2 regions of the Micromonospora sp. NPDC049257 genome follow, and region 1 is predicted to be linked to the other one. Evidence: riboswitches for the same ligand, from Rfam matches in the RefSeq annotation. Region 1 holds a riboswitch; the other holds the start of a gene.
The links. Region 1 has a riboswitch for cobalamin ahead of bluB (5,6-dimethylbenzimidazole synthase). Riboswitches for the same ligand answer to the same signal wherever they lie in the genome.
Positions count from the first base shown of each region.

Region 2: linked by a shared signal. The riboswitch ahead of cobN (cobaltochelatase subunit CobN) and the one ahead of bluB (5,6-dimethylbenzimidazole synthase) in region 1 are both predicted to bind cobalamin.

Region 1 covers NZ_JBFAQU010000013.1:12,730-20,532, forward strand. The annotation lists gene AB0K25_RS19585 (amino acid adenylation domain-containing protein) at 1-67, opposite strand, end outside; gene AB0K25_RS19590 (kelch repeat-containing protein) at 866-1,678, shown strand; gene AB0K25_RS19595 (hypothetical protein) at 1,716-1,901, shown strand; cobalamin riboswitch at 1,936-2,135, shown strand; gene bluB (5,6-dimethylbenzimidazole synthase) at 2,172-2,795, shown strand; gene AB0K25_RS19605 (hypothetical protein) at 3,235-3,669, shown strand; gene AB0K25_RS19610 (helix-turn-helix domain-containing protein) at 3,848-4,060, opposite strand; gene AB0K25_RS19615 (2Fe-2S iron-sulfur cluster-binding protein) at 4,049-6,097, shown strand; gene AB0K25_RS19620 (hypothetical protein) at 6,371-7,030, opposite strand; gene AB0K25_RS19625 (helix-turn-helix domain-containing protein) at 7,137-7,418, opposite strand; gene AB0K25_RS19630 (VOC family protein) at 7,415-7,803, opposite strand, start outside.
Region 2 covers NZ_JBFAQU010000012.1:76,258-84,060, forward strand. The annotation lists gene AB0K25_RS18980 (VWA domain-containing protein) at 1-1,623, opposite strand, end outside; gene cobN (cobaltochelatase subunit CobN) at 1,712-5,464, opposite strand; cobalamin riboswitch at 5,773-5,902, opposite strand; gene AB0K25_RS18990 (hypothetical protein) at 6,574-6,909, opposite strand; gene AB0K25_RS18995 (aldo/keto reductase) at 7,041-7,803, opposite strand, start outside.

The sequences.
Region 1 (7,803 bases):
GGGCGAACGACAGTGGCAGTTCAGCCGAATCCGTCGCGTGTGCCGAATTCACCAGGGCCTCGGTCACTACCTCTCCTTCCTACAGACACCCGCAATCTGTCGAAAAAGCGCAAACTCGTGTCGCGTAATCACGGAGATGTCAGTGCCCGGGAGCGAACCCGGCGCTGTTTCGCCACGGGGTGACCTACGGTGAATCAACTTGGACAGCATCATCGGTCGGTGCCGGATATTGCTTCGATCCATTGCCACAGCTAGCGACCAGAGTATGACCGACGGTAACATTAGCGATGGGGTGCGTCAATACGTATTGATGGCCGGCCGGGAGTTCGCCGGCGGGGTTGCGGCTGATTTGAGCTGGTCCGTATGGCTCATGGTCAGGTGTCCGTAGCGCTGTCCATCATGGTGAACCGTCCCGGTTTCGGCGCAGTCGGCGGTCACTGCGCGTGGCGGACGCCCGGAGGGCGGTGCACCACCAGGATCCCGCCGGGGAACGGGGGCGGACCTGGCCGACCGGACAGCCCCGCAACGTCACGCCGACGCGCCGTCCGGCGTGGTGGCCGGACCGTCCCGCGGGTGCCGACCCCCTCACCACGGGCGGCAGCCGGCAATCACGGCGTCGCGTTCCCCGCCCGACGCCGGCACCACCCACGGCGCACGTGAGGACAATTCCCTTCCGCATCGTGCGGACACGACCCCAAGTGGTGACCGGCGACAGCTTCCCGAGCGAACACACATTCAGCCACGACACCATTTTCACCCTCGGGGGAAATTGGCAGGTCCTTCGCGGCTGCCGCGTACGCCGGACTGCTAGCCTGCCGATCAGCGGAAACGCCCGTCGACCCAGCGCGAAGGGAGCATCCCAGTCGTGACGACAATTCGCATTCTTGGCCGCGCCGCACCATGGAGGACACTGTTCCTCGCCATTGCCGTCGCGGTGGCCCAACTGCCGGCACCCGTCGCCGGTGCCGCCGCCAGGGGCGACCGACCCGCCCTCCGTTGGCGGGCCGACGACGCGCTGTCGAGTTCCCGCTTCGCGCTGGCGGCGGCCACGGCGCCGGACGGGTCGATCTTCGCGATCGGGGGTGCCGACGCGGCTTCGGTCACCACGGTGGTGGAGGTCTACACGCCTCGGACGCGGCGGTGGAGGGCCGGTCCGTCGCTGCCCCGGCCCCGGTACCGCCATGCGGCGGCCACCGGCGGGGACGGGCGCGTCTACGCGATCGGTGGCAGCTCTCCCGGTGCCGAGGGAGCGTTCCTCAGCTCCGTGCTCGCCCTGACGCCGGGCGACGACCACTGGGTGCCCGTCGCGTCGATGCCCAGCGGACGGCAACTGCTCGCCGCGACGGCCGGCACCGACGGCCGGGTCTACGCCGTCGGCGGGGACCGTCGCGGCTCGCTGTCCACCCTGGAGGTCTACGAGCCGACGGTGGACCGGTGGACCACCGCGGCGTCGATGCCCACGCCGCGCTACGAGATGGGGGTGACCGGCGGACCAGACGGGCGGATCTACGCGATCGGCGGCTGCGGGGACGGCGTCCTGAACGTCCTCGACGTCGTCGAGGCGTACTCGCCCACCACCGACACCTGGGCGACTCTCGCGCCGCTTCCCAGCCGGCGGTGTCTGGTCGACGCCACGACCGGCCCGGACGGCCGGATCTATGCGACCAGGTGGCTGTGAACTGGTCACCGACCCTTCGGGAAGACCGGTCGACTGCGTGGACACCACCCGGGTGGACGCGTACTCACCCGACACCGGCACCTGGGCGACGGTCACCGGCACCACCACCGCCCATCGTGAAGGCGCGGCGGTCACCAGCGGCAGGAGGATCTTCGCGATCGGTGGGCACACCGCCGGGGTGGAGTCCGCGCGGGTGACCGCCCGCCGCCCGCCGGGGGCGTGACCGGCCTGCGTCACCGGCACGGGTTAGCATCGGCGGCGGCATGATCGTGCGAGGTGCCCCGCGGGTGCGGGGAGAATCGGGAAGCCGGTGTGATTCCGGCACGGGCCCGCCGCGGTGACCGGGGAGCGACCGTCCAGGCGCGAGGAGCGCAGCCACTGGCCGTACGGCTGGGAAGGCGGACGGGTTGGCGTCGATCCGGGAGTCCGAAGACCGGCCTCGCGTCGACCGCCCGCCCGTCCGGGGTGGGCCGAGCGCAGCGGGAGCCTGCCTGTGGAACTCTACGACGCCATCCACCGCCGCCGGGACGTCCGGGCCCAGTTCACCGGGGAACCGGTGCCGGACGGCGCCCTGCACCGGATCCTGGACGCCGCGCACGCCGCACCCAGCGTCGGCTACTCACAGCCGTGGGACTTCGTCCTGGTCCGGGACCCTGCCATCCGTCGTCGGTTCCACCGGCACGTGCAGGCCGAGCGGGCGACGTTCGCCGCCACCCTGGACGGCGCGGCGGCCGAACGGTTCGCGGGCATCAAGATCGACGGGGTGTTGGAGTCGACGCTGTCGGTCGTCGTCACGTACGACCCGCAGCGTGGGGGCCCGGCCGTGCTCGGGCGGCACGCCATCGCCGACGCCGGTCTCTACTCGGTCTGCCTGGCCATCCAGAATCTCTGGCTCGCCGCCACCGCCGAAGGGCTGGGCGTCGGGTGGGTCTCCTTCTACCGGGAGTCGTTCCTGGCCGGGCTGCTGGGCGCACCGGCCGGCATCCGGCCGGTGGCCTGGCTCTGCGTCGGGCCGGTCACCCACCTGGAGTCCGTGCCCGACCTGGAACGGCACGGGTGGCGTCGACGCCGACCTCTCGCCGAGGCGATCCACCACGACCGTTGGTTGCACAGCTGAATCCCCATTTTCCATTGTGGATGACAGCGCGCCTCGTCGCTGCAACACTGTTTTCGGTCGATCCCCCGCCGACTTCCTGAGTGCCCACTGATGGATTTTGACAGCGATGGGACAGCCATTGGATCTGCACAGGGTAGTAATCAGCCATCCTGAATCCTGCCCGAGACAGGTTGACTTCATTGGTACCGACGACCGGCACGGCGCCGCCGCTGCACCGGCGGCCTTCCCCGCCGGACTTCGCTTCGGGGTTCACCGGTGACGCGAGGCGGTCGTTGTCGCCGCGGGTCACGGCGACCGGTGGCAGCTCACGGAGAAACCAGCCCCGAGCGCCCGCCTGACTGCGGTCGGATGTCCCCCGGGCCGACGAACACAGCCTCGACGAGCGCGCTGAGTACGCCGACTCATGCCTGGTCGGGTCGGACCGTCCACGCTGAACCGCGTGACTTCTGAGGCGGCCGGTGCACGTCGGTGGGGTGGCCCGATCGTGGGGCTCCTGGTCCTGGTCTGGATCGGCGGGCTGATCGCGGCAGCCGTGTGGTGGCTGAGCATCGGCTTGGCGCAGTGGAACGCCAACTACGACGGCCGGCCCGACGAACTGGTGGGCCTCGGACGCCAGGCGAGCCTGGCCCTACTGGTCGCCGCGTTGGTGGCGATCGCCGGCCCGGCAGTCATCGCGCTCGTCGCGTACCGGCTGCGGCTGGTCCGAACCGCGATCGTCTTCCTGGTGCTGACCGTCGTGATCGCCGTGCCCGCCCTACCGTTCGCCGCATCCGTCGGGCGGGGTCTCACTCCGGTGCCGGCAGACACGACGCCCGGCCCGCCAGGGCACTGCGTGGAACTCAGCGGCGGCGACAACCGCTGCCCGGGCGGCTGACGGGAGCGGGAGCAGCAGGGTGTGCCGGGATGACCGGGCAGGCGGCCCACCCGGAAACGACGGAAGGACCGGGGTGGTGCTGGCTTCCATCCGTCGAGGTGCCGGCCTGGCGTCGACCTGTCGGGATTACGCGGGTCTCGACCATCACCCCGTGACAGGATCCGCCCGCCCTCCTTGCCTACTGGTCGTGACGGGCCTTGACCGCAGCCGTACGCAGCGCATCGATCGCACCCATGTTCAGCTCGGCCCAGCGTTTGAGCTCGCGCAACGGACCGACGAGCGTGTCGCCGAGCGCTGTCAACGAGTAGTGCACGGCGGGCGGACTCGTGGGTTCCACCCGGCGGCGGGCGAGGCCGTCGCCTTCGAGTTGACGCAGGGTGTGGGTGAGCATCTTCTGGGACACACCCGGCATGCGGCGGCGCAGCGCGGCACGAGCCGGACGACGTTCGTCGGTGGCGTCGCCGGGTTCGCCCACGTCCAGTCCCCCACGCGGATCTCGTTCGCCCTCCCCGAGGCCGACGCCTCCCCCGGGCCGACGTCGATGTTCTTCCTGCTGCCTGGAGTCGGCGAGGTCCTGCGTGTCAACGGCACGGTCACCTCCCAGCGGCGAGCACGGACCACGGTGGTGATCAGGCAGGCGTGGGTCCACTGCGCGCAGGCCATCCTCCGGTCCGGCCTGTGGCAGCCACCCACCCAGCAGACCGCGTCGGCCCCGCAGATCGCCCTCGACGAGCCGCTGGGGGCACCCGGTGTGGCCGAGTTCCTCGCCGCAGCGCCGTTCCTCGCACTGTCGAGCTGGGACACCGAGGGTGGCAGCGACACCAGTCCCCGAGGCGATCGGGGAACGGTGGTCCGGATCCTCGACGGTCGGACGCTCGTGCTCCCGGACCGCAGGGGCAACAAACGCGCCGACACGCTACACAACCTGCTGCAGGATGAGCGGCTCGCCTTCGCCGCGCTCGTGCCCGGCCGCAGCGGGGTGCTGCACGTACGCGGGCGCGGCGTGGTAACCGACGACCCGGCACTGCTACGGACCCTCGCGCTGCGCGGGCTGGCACCGCACGCGGCGCTCGTCATCGACGTCGAACACGCCGAGGTGACCGGCAACGACGCGGTGGCCCGGGCCCGGCTGTGGCATCCCGGCGCACACCTCGACCGCAGTGCCGCGCCGGATCTCACCATGATCGCGTTGGAGCACCTCGCCACGAACTCGGCGGACGCGCCGGGCGGGCCGCCTGCGGCACTGTTCAGGGTCATCGGCGCGATCCCGGGGCTGTCGCGGGCGCTGCGGGTGGTGATGCGCCGCGCCTACCGCTCCGCGCTGCGTAAGGAGGGCTACGCCGACATCGCGGACGGGCGACGGACCGACGGCGACCGGGCCGGAAGTCCGCTGCGGGAGGTGCGCATCGTGGAGATGCGCCGGGAGACGCCGAGCACCGTCACGATCGTCCTCGAAGACGCCGCCGGACGGCCCGACCACTTCGCGTTCCGGCCCGGTCAGTACTTCACGCTCGTCGTCGAGGTCGACGGCCGACCGGTCCGGCGGGCCTATTCGGCCTCGTCCGCGCCGGGGACGACGCGGCTGGAGGTCACCGTCAAGCATGTCGAGGGAGGGCGGCTCTCCAGCCACGTGCACCGGATGCTGCGCGTCGGGGACCTCCTGGGCCTGCACGGCCCGTCCGGGACGTTCCACACCGAGACCGAGCCACCGACCGAAATACTGCTCGTCGCCGCCGGCAGCGGTGTGACGCCGATGATGAGCATGATCCGTACGCGGCTCGCCGACCGGGCCGGCCACGACCGGATCGCGCTGCTCCACAGCAGCCGGTACGCCGACGAGGTCATCTTCGCCGCCGACCTCGACCGGTTGGCCGCGGAGCACCCCGACCGGTTGTCCGTCACCCACGTCCTGACCAGACGGGACGGCCGTCTCGACGCGGACCGCCTGGTGGACTGGTTCACCGGCCGTGCGCCGGCCGCAGACGCCCGCTACTACGTCTGCGGCCCCGAGGCGCTCATGAGCACCGTACGGAAGGTGCTCGCGAGCCTCGGCGTGCCGAACGCGCGGGTGCACCACGAGACGTACACCTCGGGTGCCGGCACCACGATCGCGACCACGACGCCGCAGCCGATGACCGTGGAGGCGGCCGGGCAGCCCGTCGGCGCGGGGACGGTCGAGCCCGGTCAGAGTCTGCTCGACGCGGGTCTCGCCGCCGGGATCGACCTGCCGTTCTCCTGCACCGTCGGCACCTGCGGCGAGTGCGTCGTGCGGCTTCGCCGCGGCGACGTCGTGTTGAGCGAGCCGAACTGTCTCACCCCGCAGCAGCGGGCCGCCGGCTACACCCTGACGTGTGTCGCCCAGCCCCTGTCCGAGGTGACCATCGACCTCGCCGACCAGGGGCGTTCCGCGATAAGTGGCCAAGGCTGATCTGGACACCGGGTGGCAGATCGTCGGGGTTGCAGGTCGACGGCGTCGTAGTCACGACGCCACCGACGACGACCCGGCCGACACCAGGCTGATCACACCCACGGTCAATGAGGTCCGCCACCTGATCACGCGTGCGTCATCCGTCCGACCAACGACGCCACCCACCGTCTGCACTGGTCGGGTTGACGCGATTCCGCAAGCTCGAGCCCGACGAGCCCACTACACGCCGCCTCCATCCCGGATTCCCGTCAGGGTCTCGCGACGGCTGATGCGCTAGACAGTGGTACCCGCCTTCTCCGTAGCGTCGCCGGAATTCTCGGTGCGGGTTACGCGGGCGAGAAAGACACCCCACGCGGCGAGCAGCACCGGAACCAGTGAGTTCCACCAGTTCGGTGTCAACCAGGGGAAGGAGCCCACGACGAATGCGGCTGCGGCAACGATGCCGACAGCTCGCCCGGCCAGTCCGGCGCGTGTCGACCAGCCGAGCGTCACCGCAGCAACGGCGAAACCCAGGAACGCCACGTGCAGGGCGCCGAACGTCGAGCTGACGAGCAGGGCTACGACCTCGGCTGACAGGTCGATCTCAAACACCGGGTAGACCAGACGCCCCACCGCGAGCAGTACGACGACGAGCGCGACGAGGGCGACTGTGAGAGCGGTCCTTCCCACGTCGATCCACGCCGACGGGCCGGCCAGGCCCGCGCTGAATAGACCGCGCGCACCGGCTCCCCAGCAGATGACCGCGAAGAACAGCAGTTCGTTGCTCCACATCAGTAATGAGTGGCCGCGTTCGACCCACGCCGTCATCGCGACCGCCTCGGCGGGCGGGTCAGGCAGAAGCGACAACAGCAGCAGGGCTGCGGCGGTGAGGAGCGCCCCCACGATCGTCAGCCAGCGGTGCACCCGTACGTCGACCGCTTGACGCGGCGTCATGTCTCTTACCATCGGACCGCCTCCGATAGCAGTCATCTCCCTACCGTGCCCTGCATACTCTGCCTCCCGTGAACGACCAGCCATGATCCCGGACGGCGGTGCCGTATCAGGAGTCGCGTCTGCCCCAGTTGCCGAGTGCGACGATCGCCTCGCGCAAGGCGAACCCGCGGTCGGTCAGCGCATAGGCCCGGGTGTTGTGTCGAAGGGGCAGGCGGATCAGCACGCCAGCCGCTTCGAGCTCGCGCAGGCGTATCGCGAGCATGTTTGTCGGCACGCCGAGGTCACGCTGCAGATCGCCGTAGCGCTGTGGCCCGTCGAGCAGCCGTTCCACAATGAGCAGGGCCCACCGTGCTCCGACGATGTCGAGGGCCGCGGCGAGATCGCTCACGCGGTCGGATCGGCGTCCGTCTTCATCCAAAACGGTGAGTAGTGGTAGCCGTCGGGGTCGTCGAATTGACGCTGGTACATGAAGGGGTAGTCGTCGGTGTCACCGATCCGCCCGCCAGCAGCGCCGGCGCGGTCGACGAGTTCGTCGACCGCCTCCCGGCTGCCCAGGTCGAACGAGACCGTGACCTTCGAGGGCGTCCGAGGTCCGCCGATCAACTCTTCGACTCCGCCGACGCTCGCGTACATCTCGCGGCTGCCGAGCATGACGTACTGCTCGGGGGCGATCGCGAAGCACGACACGTTGTGGTCGGACATCTCGGCGTTGAGGGTCCAGCCGAGGGCGGTGTAGAAGGCGGTTGCGCGCTCGACGCTCTCGACCGGGCAGG
Region 2 (7,803 bases), on a different contig from region 1:
GGCCTGGTGCGGGGCGGCGGCACGCAGGGTCGCCGGCAGGTGCACCGTGGCCGGCCGGCCGGCGGGCACCCGCGCGCCGGTGGTCCGCCCGCGCCCGGTCCGGGCCCGCGACCGCCGGCCGGGCACCCCGTCACCCACCCCCGGTGCGGTGAACAACCGGGCCGTCAACCCCCGCTGCGGTACGGCCACCGAGCCGGCGCCCGCCGGGTCACCCGGGTTCGCGGTGCCGCCCTGGCCTGGTCGCCCCGGACGGGCACCGGTGTGCTCGGCGGACCCGTCGTCGGGGCGTCCCGACCGGCCGTCGGCGCGGTGTCCGGTGTCCGGCCCGTCGTCGCCGTCCGGTCCGCCGTCGTCGATGCGGTCCGGCCACCGGTCGTCCCCGGACTGTGGGGAGGCCGGACCGGTCCGGGCGCGCGGGTGGTCGTCGTGGCCCAGCGGACCACCAGCGTCCTGCGGCCCACCGGTGGCATCCTGCGGCCCACCGGCGTCGTCGGGTGGCTGTGGACCGGACCCGCCGCCGGGGCCACCCGTCGAAGGGCCGCCCGGCCCACCGCCGTCCGGGCCGCCGGGGTCACCCGGACCGGCCGGGCCGGTATCCGGCGGATCGTCGTCGGGGTGCTCGTCGCGGGCCCGCTGCAACGCCTCGTCGAGGCGTTTCTCGTCCAGGCCGGGGGTGTCGAACGGGTCACGACGACGCCGGTGCGGCAGGGCCAACCGGGCGGCGACCCGCACGTCGTCGGCGGTCACCCGGTCCCGCCCCTGCCAGGCGGCGTGTGCCACGGCGGTCCGGGCGGTGACGATGTCGGCGCGCATCCCGTCCACGTCGAACGCGGCGCAGACCTCGGCGATCTGCCGCAACGCGGCGTCAGGCAGCAGCACCGCGTCGAGCCGCCCCCGGGCGGCAGCCACCCGGGCGGCCACCTCGGCGTCGGCGGCGGCCCAGCGGGCGGCGAACCCGACCGGGTCCGCGTCGGCGGCGAGCCGGCGGCGCACCACCTCCACCCGGACGACCGGGTCCCGGCTGGCCGCCACCTCGACGGTCAGCCCGAACCGGTCGAGCAGCTGCGGACGCAGCTCACCCTCCTCCGGGTTCATCGTGCCCACCAGCAGGAAGCGGGCGGCGTGACTGACCGAGACGCCCTCCCGTTCGACGTGGCAGCGGCCCATCGCGGCGGCGTCCAGCAGCAGGTCGACCAGGTGGTCGTGGAGCAGGTTCACCTCGTCGACATAGAGCACCCCCCGGTGGGCGGCGGCGAGCAGGCCCGGCTCGAAGGCGCGTACCCCCTCGGCGAGGGCCTTCTCCAGGTCCAACGAGCCGACCACCCGGTCCTCGGCGGCACCGACCGGCAACTCCACCAGCCGGGCCGGACGGCGCTCGACCGACGCGGCGGCCGGGTCCTCGTGCCCGGCGACGCCCGGGTGCGGACCGTCCGGGCAGGTCGGATCCGGGGCGGCCGGGTCGCAGCCGAACCGGCACCCGGCGACCCGGTCCACCGGCGGGAGCAGCGCGGCCAGGGCCCGCACGGCGGTCGACTTGGCGGTGCCCTTCTCGCCCCGCACCAGCACCCCGCCGATCGCCGGGCTGACCGCGTTGAGCAGCAACGCCAACCGCATGTCGTCCATCCCGAGCACGGCCGAGAAGGGAAACCCGCTCACTGTGCTGCTCCGGCTCGCGACTGCGGGGCTCGCAAACCCGGCTCACTCCTCGCGCTCACTGCTTTTCCTCCAGGTCGCCCTCGGTGGCCAGGTACGTCTCCCGCAGCCGGTCCAGGGTGGCGGGCTCCGGCGCGGCCCACAGGCCCCGGTCGGCGGCCTCCAGCAACCGCTCGGTGATGCCGCGCAGCGCCCACGGGTTGGACCGTTCCAGGAACTCCCGGGTCTCCCCGTCGAACAGGTACGCCTCGGCGAGGCGCTCGTACATCCAGTCGTCGACGACACCGGCGGTGGCGTCGTAGCCGAACAGGTAGTCCACGGTGGCGGCCAGCTCGAACGCGCCCTTGTAGCCGTGCCGGCGCATCGCGGCGATCCACTTCGGGTTGACCACCCGGGCCCGGAACACCCGCCGGGTCTCCTCGCCGAGGGTGCGGGTGCGCACGTCGTGCGGCATCGCCGAGTCGCCCACATAGGCGGCCGGGGCGGCCCCGGTCAGGTGCCGCACCATCGCCACCATCCCACCGTGGTACTGGAAATAGTCGTCGGAGTCGACGATGTCGTGCTCGCGGGTGTCCTGGTTCTTGGCCGCCACCGCGATCCGGGCGAAGGACCGTTCCATGTCGGCCCGCGCCTCCCGCCCGTCCAGGCCCCGGCCGTAGGCGTAGCCACCCCAGACGGCGTACACCTCGGCCAGGTCGGCGTCGGTGCGCCAGTTCCGGGCGTCGATCAGCGGCAGCAGCCCCGCCCCGTACGCCCCGGGCTTGGAGCCGAAGATCCGGGCGGTGGCCCGCCGCTCGTCGCCGTGGGTGGCGAGGTCGGCGGCCACGTGCGCGCGCAGGTAGTTGTCCCCGGCCGGCTCGTCGAGGGCGGCGACCAGCCGTACCGCGTCGTCGAGGAGGGCGACGACGTGCGGGAACGCGTCCCGGAAGAAGCCCGAGATGCGGACCGTGACGTCGACCCGGGGCCGGCCCAGTTCCGCCACCGGCACCACCTCGACGCCGGTGACCCGCCGCGACCGGTCGTCCCACACCGGCCGGCAGCCGAGCAGGGCCAGCACCTCGGCGATGTCGTCACCCTGGGTACGCATGGCGCTGGTGCCCCACACGGTCAGCCCGACCGACCGCGGGTACTCGCCGGTGTCGGCGAGGTAGCGGGCGAGTAGCGAGTCGGCCAGCGCGACCCCGACGTCCCAGGCGTTGCGGCTGGGGATCGCCTTCGGGTCGACGGAGTAGAAGTTGCGGCCCGTGGGCAGCACGTTGACCAGCCCCCGGGTGGGCGACCCGGACGGACCGGGGGGCACGAACCGGCCGTCGAGCGCGCCGAGGGTGTGGGTGATCTCGTCGGTGGTGCGGTCCAGCCGGGGCACCACCTCGCGGGCGGCGAACCGCAGCACCTCGGCGGCGTCGGGGCAGGACCCACCGGTCACCTCGGTGACCACCTCGTCGACCCGGGCGGGGTCCCAACCGAGGGTCTCCATGCCGAGGACGAGCCGCCGGGCCAGCCCTTCGATCAGGTCCACCGCGTCGGCGGCGGTGACCGACGGCCCGTCGACGACGTCGGTCAGCGCCGCCGGCACCGCCACCCGCGCCCCGGGCTCGGCGAGCAGCGCCTGCTCGTCGAGGTCGTAGCTGGCGGCGAGGGCCTGACGCAGGCCGGGCAGGGCCTGGGCGCCGCCCCACACCTGGGGGGCGCGCAGCACGGCGAGGACGAGGTTCACCCGGGGCTCACCGGTGGGCACCTCGGCCAGGATGTGCAGCCCGTCGCGGATCTGCACGTCCTTGACCTCGCACAGGTAACCGTCGAGGTGCAGCACGAAGTCGTCGAAGTCGTCGGCGTCGGGCATCGCCTCGGTGTGCAGGTCGTGGTGCAGTTCGGCGACGCGCACCAGCTCCCAGATCTGCCCCCGGACCACCGGCACCTTCGCCGGGTCGAGGGCCTGCACGGTGGCGTACTCGTCCAGCAGTTGTTCGAGTTTCGCCAGGTCGCCGTAGGTCTCGGCGCGGGCCATCGGGGGCACCAGGTGGTCGACGACGACGGCGTGCGCCCGCCGCTTGGCCTGGGTGCCCTCGCCGGGGTCGTTGACGATGAACGGGTAGACCAGCGGCAGGTCGCCGAGGACGGCGTCGGGGGCGCAGTCGGCGGCCAGGCCGAGGCCCTTGCCGGGCAGCCATTCCAGGGTGCCGTGTTTGCCGAGGTGCACCACCGCGTCGGCACCGAACCCGCCGTCGGCGACCGGCGCGGCCAACCACCGGTACGCGGCGAGGTAGTGGTGGCTGGGTGGCAGGTCGGGGTCGTGGTAGATGGCGATCGGGTTCTCACCGAAGCCGCGCGGCGGCTGGATCAGCAGGGTGACGTTGCCGAACCGCAGCCCGGCCAGGACGATGTCACCGTCGTCGGTGTAGAGCTGGCCGGGTGGCTCACCCCAGTGTTCCCGCATCCGGTCCCGCAGGTCGGCCGGCACCTGGTCGAACCAGCGCCGGTAGGTCTCCCCCGGCACCCGGGCCTCGGCGGCGGACAACTGTTGCGGGGTGAGCCACTCGACGTCGTGACCACCGGCGGCGATCAGTGCGTGGATCAGGGCGTCCCCGTCGGTGGGCGGGGGCGCGTCACCGAGGTGGTATCCGGCGGCGGCGAGGGCGGCGAGCAGGCGTACCGCCGAGGCGGGGGTGTCCAGGCCGACGGCGTTGCCGACCCGGGAGTGCTTCGTCGGGTAGGAGCTGAGCACGATCGCCAGCCGCCTGTCGGCGGGGGGCAGGTGCCGCAGCCGGGCCTGTCGGACGGCGATCCCGGCGACCCGGGCGGCCCGCTCGGCGTCGGCGGCGTAGACCGACAGCCCGTCGGCGTCGATGCGTTTGAACGAGAACGGCACGGTGACGATCCGGCCGTCGAACTCGGGGATCGCCACCTGCATCGCCGCGTCCAACGGGGACAGTCCGGCGTCGCTGCCGGCCCACTGGTCCCGGGTGCTGGTGAGGCAGAGCGCCTGGATCACCGGCACGTCGAGGGCGGCGAGCGCGCCGACGTCCCAGGCGTCCTCGTCGCCGCCACCGGAGGCGTCGGCGGCGACCGTCCCCCCGGCGGCGAGGACGGTGACGACGAGCGCGTCGCAGCGGGCGAAGAGGTCCAGCGGCCCGGCACCGGGGGTGAGCCCGCGCAGCGATCCGCAGTAGATCGGCAGCGGGTTCCCCCCGGCCGCGTCGACCGCGTCGGCCAGGGTGTGCACGAAGTCGGTGTTGCCGGCCAGCGCGTGCGCCCGGTAGAACACGATGCCCACCGTGGGCCGCCCGTCGCCGTCCGCCCGCCGCCCGTCCGGCCCGGCCGCCGGTTCCGCCGGGTCGATCGGGTCGACCGGGGCGGTCGGGTCGACCGGGGCGGTCGGGGGTCGACGGTCGAGAATGCCGTACGGCGGGGTGGGGGTGGGCGGGTCGAAGCCCTCACCGGTGAGCAGGACCGTGTCGGACAGGAACCGGGCCAGCTGGGCGAGGTTTGCCGCACCCCCCTCGACCAGGTAGGACAGGGCTTCGGTGGCCACCCCGGAGGTCACCGTGGAGGCCGCCATCAGCTCCGCGTCGGGCACCGCCTCGCCGCCGAGCACGATCGTGGGGACGCCGGAGCCGAGCACCGCCGCGAGGCCGTCCGGCCACGCCTGCCGACCACCGAGCAGCCGTACGACGGCCAGGTCGACCCCGTCGAGCAGGGCCGGCACCGCGTCCACGTCGACCCGGGTGGGGTTGGCGAGCCGGTAGTCGGCGGCGCTGGCCCGGGCGGCGAGCAGATCGGTGTCGGCGGTGGACAGCAGCAGGATGCGCACGTTCGGCTCCGGAGAGTGACGTCCGGCTCGACCACAGGGCCGGGCCGAGCGGGGCGGGAGGGACGCCGGTCAGCGGCGGCGGAGGTACGACGCACCCGCCTGCGGCGGGGTACCCGGACCGGCCGTCAGCGGTACGTGGCAGGCCGACCGCCCCGGCGGCGGCCGGCGACGGTGGGAGAGGTGGGAGCACGCGGCGGCGCGGGCTCGACGGTGATGCAGAAATCACCGACCGTGATGGGGTCGGCAGTGACGCTGTGCGTCATCGGGTCCTCCTCGGGTGTCCACGCCCTGGGGTTCTCCGACGGCCGAAGTATCCTGGCTCCCGGATCGACGCTCACCCCCGGCCTTCCAACCGTGCACGCACGGTCGTGACTCACGAGGGGGGATCGCTCCCCGGTGACAGTGGCGGGACCGCGTCGGAATCGCACCGACTTCCTTCACTGCCGTCAGGCCGCGAATGCTGCCATACTCCTCACCCCGAGGTCAACGGTGGCCACCGGCCCCGCGACGGCACCGATCGACCCCTGTGGCGAGGCCGGCAGCCGCCCGCCCCGCGCATCCCACGGGTGGGTCCGGCCCCGCCCGACGGCCGACCCGCAGCCGCCCCGTGCGGCGCACCCGCAGATCCTCCGAGGCGACCCGCAACCCGCCTGAGGGAGGTCCGCCGGCCGCCACCAGCCGGTGCGGAGCCGATCGAGGCACCCATCCCGGGACCGACCGTCCCGGGACCGACCGTCCCGGGACCGACCGTCCCGGGACCGACCGTCCCGGGACCGACCGTCCCGGGACCGACCGTCCCGGGGCCGACCGTCCCTGGCGGTCGGAACACCTCTCTCGCACCCTGTCGAGCTGATGACGTCAACGACTCGGGGTCGGCACGGTCCGACCCGACCGGACGGGCGTCGGGCCGGGCCGTCCCACCCGGGGGGACCGATCCGTCACCGTCATCAGCTCGAAAGGGCCCGCGACGACATACCCACACACCCCTGGCCCGCAGCCGCCGGCGCGGCCAACGGCCGCGCCCACCACCACGGCCGCACCCCACGGCCCGCCCCCACAGACACCCACCCCGCAGACCCCTGGCCACCCTCTACGCAGCGGCTGAGGGGTCAGCGGAGGCGACGCTCGGGGTGGGTCCGGTTCCAGGCCCGCATCCGCTCCGGGTATCCGGTCTTCGCCGCCTCGTAGAGGGGCACCGCGTGCCGGTGGGCCAGCTTCGCCGCCGTACGTGGGGAGCCGGTGCGGCGGCGGATCCACTCCCCGTCGTGCGCGATCGCCACCACTGTGGTGTCGGTGGCGGTCGTCTCGGGTTCGAGATAGAACTCCACCCCCCGGTGGGCGGCCACGAAGTCCGCCAACGCGGTCAGGTCGTCCCGGGTGGCCTCCCGATCGAGCTTGGTCGGGATGCCCTCGTCAGCCCGGGTCCGTCGGCTGAACCAGCCCATCTGCCCGTCCTCTCCTCGGCGTCCCTCCAGTGGAACACCCCTGCCTGGCAGGGCGCTGCGAGCCCGGTGACAACCGGCTGGACGGGGCAGACCTCGACGCCCCCGGGCGTACGCGCCACGCCCGGGACCGTTCAGCCCAGGGCGGCCAGCTCGTCGGGGGTGAGTCGCAGCGCGGCGGCTGCGACGTTCTCGGCGAGGTGGGCCGGGTCACCGGTACCGGGGATGGCCAGCACGTGCGGGCCCTGGTGCAGCGTCCAGGCGAGGCGTACCTGCTGCGGGGTGGCGTCGTGGGCGCGGGCGACGGCGCGTACGGCCGCGTCGTGGTCGGTACGTGCCCCGCCTTCGCGGTTGACGCCGGTCAGGGAGAAGAACGGCACGTAGGCGATCCCCCGGGCACCGCACTCGCGGACCATGGCGTCCTGGTCGCCGCGGTTGTCCAGGGCGTAGTTGTTCTGCACGCAGACCACCGGGGCGATGGTCTGCGCCTCGTCGAGGTGGTCGACGCGGACGTTGGACAGGCCCAGGTGCCGGATCAGACCGGCGTCGCGCAGCTCGGCCAGCGCACCGAAGCGTTCGGCCACGGAGTCCGGCGCGGGCCGCTTGACGATCCGCAGGTTGACCAGGTCGAGGTGGTCGCGGCCGAGCCGACGCAGGTTCTCCTCCACCTGGGCGCGCAGCTGCGCCGGGCTGGCCTCCTCGCGCGTGCCGGTCGTCGGGTCGGCCCGGAAGCCGACCTTGGTGGCGATGACCAGCCCTTCCGGGTACGGGGCGAGGGCGGCACGGATCAGTTCGGTGGCGTACCGGGCGGGGCCGGTGCCGACCTTCAGGGTGCCGCCCGGCGAGACGTAGAACGCGGCGGTGTCGATGTGGTCGACGCCCAGTTCGACGGCCCGG